2 regions of the Paenibacillus sp. FSL R7-0345 genome follow, and region 2 is predicted to be linked to the other one. Evidence: predicted binding sites of a transcription regulator. Region 2 holds the regulator's gene; the other holds the start of a gene.
The links. The regulator LexA, encoded in region 2, represses DNA repair genes until DNA is damaged. The targets are predictions, from matches to a motif close to CGAACATATGTTCG.

Region 1: the regulator LexA is predicted to act here: its motif matches at 1,787-1,800, upstream of addB (helicase-exonuclease AddAB subunit AddB).

The regions. Positions count from the first base shown of each region.
Region 1 covers NZ_CP152002.1:5,322,461-5,326,518, reverse strand. The annotation lists gene NST84_RS23065 (class I SAM-dependent rRNA methyltransferase) at 1-650, shown strand, start outside; gene NST84_RS23060 (hypothetical protein) at 658-1,152, shown strand; partial or broken gene NST84_RS23055 (ABC transporter transmembrane domain-containing protein) at 1,445-1,666, shown strand; gene addB (helicase-exonuclease AddAB subunit AddB) at 1,899-4,058, shown strand, end outside.
Region 2 covers NZ_CP152002.1:3,906,117-3,910,174, reverse strand. The annotation lists gene NST84_RS16585 (sporulation protein Cse60) at 49-240, shown strand; gene NST84_RS16580 (hypothetical protein) at 509-730, shown strand; gene NST84_RS16575 (hypothetical protein) at 806-1,024, shown strand; gene NST84_RS16570 (L,D-transpeptidase) at 1,118-1,456, opposite strand; gene lexA (transcriptional repressor LexA) at 1,620-2,246, opposite strand; gene NST84_RS16560 (LysM peptidoglycan-binding domain-containing protein) at 2,476-2,889, shown strand; gene NST84_RS16555 (DUF896 domain-containing protein) at 2,999-3,202, shown strand; gene NST84_RS16550 (hypothetical protein) at 3,251-3,778, shown strand; gene NST84_RS16545 (HAD-IA family hydrolase) at 3,819-4,058, shown strand, end outside.

The DNA of each region.
Region 1 (4,058 bases), 1.4 Mb from region 2:
CTTACTGGGACGGCGCAACCGTGCTGGAATGCTTCGCGCATACGGGCAGCTTCACGCTGCATGCCTGCAAATACGGCGCGAAAAAGGTAACCTGCCTTGACGTTTCCGCCCATGCAATCGAAAGCGCCAAAGCGAATGTCGAGATCAACGGGTTTACAGACCGCGTCGAGTTTGTTGTGGACGATGCCTTTGCCTTCCTGCGCAATCAGATAAAAGGGCTGGAGGAGCGCTCGGAGCGGGCCACCGGCAATGCGGACGTCAAGCCTGGAGGCAAGCCGGCAGCCAAGACAGACACGGCGAAGCCGATGACCGCCGGCGGCGGACGCACCTGGGATGTCGTCATCCTGGACCCGCCTGCTTTTGCCAAAACCAAAAGCGCAGTACCGGGTGCCGTCCGCGGCTATAAGGACATCAACCTGCACGGCATGAAGCTGGTTAACGAGGGCGGCTACCTGGTGACTGCAAGCTGCTCGTACCATATGCAGCCGCAGCTGTTCCTGGACACTATCGCCGAAGCGGCCAGGGATGCCGGCAAGGTGCTGCGCCTGATTGAATGGCGGGCAGCCGGCAAGGACCACCCGCAGATTCTCGGCGTGGACGAGGGCCACTACCTGAAGTTTGCCGTGTTCGAGGTGCGCAGCAAGAAGTGAGGAACTGATGCGGCCGGCGCTGACTTCTGGCGCGCGCTTACAGGCGAAATCAAAGGCAGAAATGCCCTTGATTCCGGCTGCCGCGGGTATATGGGCGAAATCAAGGGCAGAAATGCCCTTGATTCTACCTGCCGCGGGCAAATGGGCGAAATCAAGGGCAGAAATGCCCTTGATTCTGCCTGCCGTGGGTAAATGGGCGAAATCAAAGGCAAAAATGCCCTTGATTCTACCTGCCGCGGGCAAAAGGGTGAAATCAAGGGCAAAAATGCCCTTGATTCTGCCTGCCGTGGGTAAATGGGCGAAATCAAAGGCAAAAATGCCCTTGATTCTACCTGCCGCGGGCAAATGGGCGAAATCAAAGGCAGAAATGCCCTTGATTCTGCCTGCCGTGGGTAAATGGACGAAATCAAGGGCAGAAATGCCCTTGATTCCAGCCGCCGCTGGCAAAAGGGCGAGATCAAGGGCAAAAATGCCCTTGATTCCGGCTCACCCCCTGCAATAGGGCGGGGGCGCTGCAATATAGCTAGATTCCTGAGAGTACCTCCGGGTACTCTTTTTCTGTTGCAAACCTTTTAATCTTCAATTGATAACAATTCTCAATGTTGGTTTTAATTAGCCCTACTTAACAGGGGCGAACCATATGCTGAAACCAAACCGAGGGCCGCAGCAGCGGCCATGAAGTGATAGATGCGCATAAGACACTGGTCTGTGAAGGATTTCAATATACGTACTGTCTGGATAGAAGCCACTTTGAGATTTTTCGGCCCGAAGAGCTGGGAAGCGGAAGCTGCAAAAGCCTGCATCTGCGCAAGCTGCCGCTCGGCTATCTGTACCGCCGTGATCCCGGTGATCTGGCCAATATGATGATGGGCGACTTCACGCTGGTAGAAACGGGGACCTCCCATCTGCTGCCGCAGCTTGCCGGGGCATTCGTCCTGCCGGTCTCCGCACTGGCCGGCATGCTGTTTATGGACTGGCGCATGGCGCTCTCCATGTTTGCGGCGCTGCCGGTTGCCTAGCTGCTGCAAAAAAAAACAGGATATTTTTGCTTATGCAAAACAAGACCACAGCCGCAGGCATTGCGGCTGTCTTCTATTCGTTCTGTACAGGTAAATATTGAGATTTGAAAACAATGGCAAACGTACGTTCTGTTACGAGAGTAGCAAATATGCTATAATGTTGGAACGAATGTAACAAGGGTGCCGGGACTTAAGCACTCTATCTGCGCCACGGAAGGGGTCTACTGCAATGACGGTACGCTTTTTGCTCGGCCGCTCGGGCAGCGGCAAAACTACGAAAATATGTGAGGAAGTCTCCTCACGGCTGGAAGCGGAGCCGCTCGGCGCACCGCTGATTGTGTTAGTGCCGGAGCAGGGCTCGTTCAGTGCGGAACGGGGGCTGCTGAGTACGGGGAAAGCGAAGGGCAGCATCAGGGCCCAGACGCTCAGCTTCTCCCGGCTGGCTTACCGGGTTAAGCAGGAAACAGGAGGCAGCGCAGGTCTGCCGATCAGCGAGGAAGGCAAAAAAATGCTGCTCTACAAAATTATCAGCCGCCGCAAGGACGAGCTGAAGCTGTTCGGCGCATCCGGCGACCGGCCCGGCTTTGTTGAGCGGCTGAGCAGCCTGCATACCGAGCTGAAGCGCTGCTGCCTCGGGACAAACGATCTGGAAGAGCAGCTGTCCAGAATGCGGGACTCTTCGCCGGGCAGTCCGATTCTCGCCGGCAAGCTGGATGATCTGCAGCTTGTATTCGGCGATCTGGAGCAGGCCATGTCCGGATTATATATCGATGAAGAGGACCGGCTGGCCGAGCTGGCCGCCCATATTCCCGATTCTTCTTATATCCGCGGCGCCGAAGTCTGGGTTGACGGCTTCCATGGCTTTACTCCCCAGGAATTTATGGTGCTGCGCGAGATTATGCTGCATGCCTCCAGGGTGACGGTGGCACTGAGCCTGGACAAGATTTATCCGCCTGGACTGCAGCCGCATGAGCTTGAGCTGTTTCATCCCCCAGCCGTTACGTATATCAAGCTGCGCGGGATGGCGGAGGAGGCGGGGCTTGAGGTCTGGGACGAGCTGCTTGCTCCTCCTGTACTGCCGCGTTTTGCGGACAGCCCGGCCCTTGCTCATCTGGAACGGAGCTATGGTCGCCGGTGGAAGTGGAACGGCGAAGCCGGCCGGGTTGGCAGGGAACTGTCAGTAACGGCAGCTTCCTCCCGTAGAACGGAAGTAGAAGGCGCATTGCGGGAAATGCTACGCCTGGCCCGCGAAGAAGGGGCCAGATATGGCGAAATGGCTGTATTTGTGCGGAATATCAGCGACTATGAGTCCCTGGTTGCCCCGTTATTCGAAGATTACGGCATTCCCTTTTTCCTTGACCGGAAGGCAAGTGAGCTGCATCATCCGCTGGCGGAATTTATCCGCTCTGCGCTGGATACTGTGCGCCGGCGCTGGCGCTACGAGGACGTGTTCCGCTGTGTGAAGACCGACCTGCTGCTGCCGCTGGACGGCAGCCTGACCCGTGAGGATATGGATCAGCTTGAGAACTATGTGCTGGCTTGCGGCATTCAGGGCTACCGCTGGACGAACGGTAAGCCGTGGAAGGGGATACCTAGTCTGTCGCTCGAAGGGGACAGAGTTGTGGATGAGGCGCTGCTGGCAAAAATGGAAGCCTGCCGTGAAGCAATCACCGGGCCTCTCTACGCCTTTGAGACACGGGTCAAGCGGAGCCGTACCGGTCTTGAGCTGTGTACGGCCGTTTATCAGCTGCTGCAGGAAACGGATATCGCGCGCAAGCTGGAGCGGCGTAGTAGGGCAGCCCTTGAACAGGGTGAGCCGGCGGCTGCCCGTGAACACAGCCAGCTGTGGGATGCGGTGCTTGACCTGCTGGACCAGATTGCTGAAATGATGGGCGGAGAACGGCTGGAATTTGAGCTGTTCGCCGGAGTGCTGGAAACCGGCCTTACTGAACTTAGAATGGGACTTGTACCGCCGTCTCTCGATCAGGTGCTGGTCGGAACGATGGACCGGACCCGGACAACCGGCGTGAAATACGCGTTTCTGCTCGGCTTCAATGAAGGAGTTGTACCGGCACAGTTCAAGGAGGACGGAATCCTTTCCGAGGGCGAGCGGCTGGTGCTGGAGAATGCCGGCATGGAGCTTGCGCCGGGAGCGGCGCGCAAGCTGCTGGACGAGCGTTTCCTTGTCTATAATGCGCTGACGACAGCCAGCTGCAGACTGTGGATCAGCTATGCGACTGCGGATGATGAAGGCAAGGCACTTTTGCCTTCCGAGATTATCCGTCAGCTGCATGTTATGTTCCCTGAGGGTTTGACCGAACAGATCACGTCCGGATTCCCTTCAACAATCCAGCCGGACGATACCGAAGGGGAAGCACGGCATCTCGGC
Region 2 (4,058 bases):
CATGTGTTCCGATATAACTGTGAATGAAAAGGACAAAGGAGAATACTAATGATACAGGTAAAAGAATTTGTAGACGGGGATAATTTCTATGCCGAGAATAAGGCAAACGAGTTCCTCAAAGGGCTGAGGGAGGAGCAGGTCGTAAACATCTGTTACGGATCTATAGTGAAATCCTCGCGTGACGGGGCGGAGCATCAGCGGAGTACAATTTTGGTGGTATATAAGACAGATGAAAAATAAATTCTGGGACCGTCTTTTTACCTGGCTGTCATTTGCTTCAACGTTAACAATTGTGATTCTGGCGGTTTTTTATACACTGGACTAAGAATAAAGGGATTAAACGGGCATTATCTGCGGCTTTCTATAATGGGAGAGCTCTTGGTAATGCCCTTTTCTATACCTGTGTAAGGGAATTATCACATACATACATTACCATTTGTGTTATATTTGAAGTGAATGTTTAAGATATCCATACCAAGGATGAATCAGTCTACAAGGGGGAAGCGGATTGAACACGACTTATAAAGTGCTGGTGTGTGATGCTGATTTATTTGCTGCAGCCCTTGCTGAAGCAGATATATATGTACTGCAGTTACGAAAGGGTAAACCGCCGGTCTTTGCTGATTGTGCAGGTCCGCTGCAAAAATGGACGCCGGAATACATAGAGCTGGGCGGGATGACCTACAGGCGTAAAGATTTTGAATTCCGTGTGCGTATACCCGAAAAATAACAACTGCCGGATCACACAGGCCGGAAGAGCTGGTTTAGCATCTCTTATACTATAAAACGTAAAAGAGGTGTTAATATGGCAGAAAGAGACCGGTCAAGAATCCGCAGAGCGATCCGTGCCCTGCTGGCACAGCGCTCCATCCTGCTGGAGCGGCTTGAAGAAATTAACGAGAATCTGCGCAGATTGCCTAAACCAAGCCGGGCGAGACGTGAATTACTGGCGGCAAGAGTATCGATCCGCGAAGCGTTGCGCTTGAACCGCATCGCAATCAGGCTGTTGCGCAGTGTCCTCTAGAGACTGTTGAATAGGAAGCATAAGAAGTATATAAAGGACACCTCTGCCCCGCGGAGGTGTCCTTTGTGATGGAGGCGGGGCGGAAATCTGCTGCTACTCCCTGATGGTAACCCGTGTCCCGATGGGAACAATACGTGACAAAGCAAGAACATCCTCGTTATACATCCGGATGCAGCCATGCGAAACCATATGGCCGATGGAGGCGGGATCATTGGTTCCGTGAATGCCGTAATGAGGTTTGGACAGGCCCATCCAAAAAGCGCCAAACGGCCCGCCGGGATTGGGCTGCTTGTTAATAATGGTATATTCGCCTTCAGGTGAAGCAGTCAGCATGGTACCAATTCCCACAGGAAAGCCGCGGGTTACAACATCATTATCCAGCAGGTACAGCATACGCTGGGACAGGTCAACAATAATCCGGTAATTAGGCATAGTCATCAGCACTCCTTCTGCTGTCAGAATATGTGCAGAGTCTGCACGCGGTTACCAGAGGCCGAGCGCTGCGCGCGGGAAACGGCAGCCTGTTTATAATTTGAATGCAGACAGGAAAAAGGCTGTTACGCAATTCATGCGCAACAGCCTCATTAGGGGATAATTAGTGGATATCACGGAAAAGTCCGATGACTCTGCCTAAAATGGTAACACGGTTCAAGCGGAGCGGTTCATAGGCCGGGTTCTCCGGCTGCAGGCGGATATGGTCACGTTCTTTATAGAAGGTCTTAACAGTAGCTTCATCTTCTTCGGTCATTGCTACGACGATGTCGCCGTTGTCTGCTGTCTGCTGCTGGCGGACAATGACATAGTCGCCATTCATGATTCCGGCATCAACCATACTGTCTCCAAGTACAGAGAGCATGAAAACCTTGTTGTCACCGACATAGTGGGTAGGAAGCGGGAAATAATCTTCAATATTCTCGGTAGCGGTAATCGGCACCCCGGCGGTGACTTTACCTACAACAGGGATACGGGTAACCGTCTGCACAAACTGGTGTACATTCTCTGAATCTTCCTGGCCGAGCAGCTCGATTGCGCGGGGTTTCGTAGGGTCACGGCGAATCAGACCCTTCTTCTCAAGACGGTCCAGATGACCATGTACGGTGGAGCTGGAAGCAAGCCCGACAGCTTCCCCGATTTCCCGGACTGACGGAGGATAACCCTTGCTGCGGACTTCATTACGTATGAATTCCAGGATCGCCAGCTGGCGACTCGAAATCTTTGACATTGGAATCAACCCCATATAGTATGTTTGGGAAAATTATAACATAGAACTTCCGTTCGTACAAACATAAGTTCTAACTATCTCGTAATAATATTTGGATACCTCTGGAAGGGGAGGTATAAAAGGGGCGGAAACAAAGGGAACAATTGTTCGAAAAAACCTATTGATCAAAACACATGTTCGTGTTATATTAAATTCAAATTTAAGAACAAGTGTTTGGAGGTCGATGATATTGTTAAAATACAGTACTTACCGCAGCATTTATGATGAGACCCGAGAGGTTCAGTCTGCCGAAGCTGGCTCTATCATAGAATATGTGACCCGTATGAAGAATTCTGCAGTATCCCTGTTCGGCGCTTTAACGAATCTGTTCCGCAGAGGCCAGCTGGTGAAGCTTGTCATGATTCTGATGCTGGCGATTTCCGGCTTTACGGTGGTAGGTAACGTATTTGCAGGATCCGTATCATCGGTAATGCCGGCTGAGCGTGTGGTGGTGGAGCGCGGAGATACTCTCTGGAGCATCGCAAATGAACATAAACCATCGGATATGAGGACGGTTGTATATATAGAAGGAATCAAGAAGGCGAGCGGGCTTAAGGGCAGCAATATACAGGCCGGAGATGTGCTGACACTGCCTGCATACTAATAGTTGAAGGAATAGAGGTTACGACAGGAAGAGCTTTCAGGGAGGAGACCTTGACAAGCTCTTTTTCTCATGGCAAAGTTAGAATGAATTTATAGGGGAGGGGAAAGCATTGAATATAGACGAATTGGTCGCACGCATCAATGAATTGGCACGCAAGCAGAAGAGCAGCGGCCTGACGGAAGAGGAACTGGAGGAACGCGCCCGGCTCCGTGAAGTTTATCTGGGCAACATCCGTAAGAACTTCCGTGCACAACTGGATACCATTGAAATTGTGGACAACGATGATCAGGGCGACAAGGGGCTAACACATTAGTCCTGTGGCTTTGTCATAGATATTTTAGGACGACTAGGGGGAACTCACATGGCCCGTTCTTGGGAAAGAATGGTTCAACGCAACACCAAGCAAGTCAATATGCAACGCAAGAAGCAAGGCAAGGAATCGATTTACGCTTCCAAATCATCGCCGGCTGCAGGAAGCAGCGAAATTTTTAAAGGCCGTAACATTGTATTTCCGATCGTTCTGCTGCTGCTCGGGATGATGTTCTGGGTAGTGGGCTCCGTTGATGAAGCCCGGGGGCAGGGCATACTGGCCAACTGGCTGGGCGTTGTTCTGTACTTTTTACTGGCAGCCCTGATTTTCTTCCGTCGTCCTTTCCTTAAGGTTGAGCGGGCCAGAGTTTCCACTATTAAATTTAACCGTGAGCGCTGGCTGCAGGCTTCCGAGATTGAGAAGATTATCCTGTCCCGCAGCATGGTTTCCCTGAAATATAAAGGCAAGCGCAAGCAGTGGGTGTTCTCCAGATTGCTGAACCGTTATGATACTGCAGCAATGGGAGCCCGGCTGGAGCAGTTCGCCAAAGCCAATAATATTGAAGTAGTGCACGAGTAGAAAGATAAGATAGACCAGCAGAGGGAGAGGGAGCGTTATTATGCCGATTACCGCCGTACTATTTGATCTTGACGATACACTGCTCTGGGATGACCGGAGCGTTGAGGAAGCCTTTCGTGCCGCCTGCGAAGCGGCAGGTAACAATGTTGACCCTCATGAGCTGGAGGCTGCTGTCCGCAAGGAAGCCCGAAGTCTCTATGAATCTTACGAGACTTTTCCGTTTACGAAGATGATCGGGATTAACCCGTACGAAGCGCTTTGGGCGAACTTTACGGCAGGG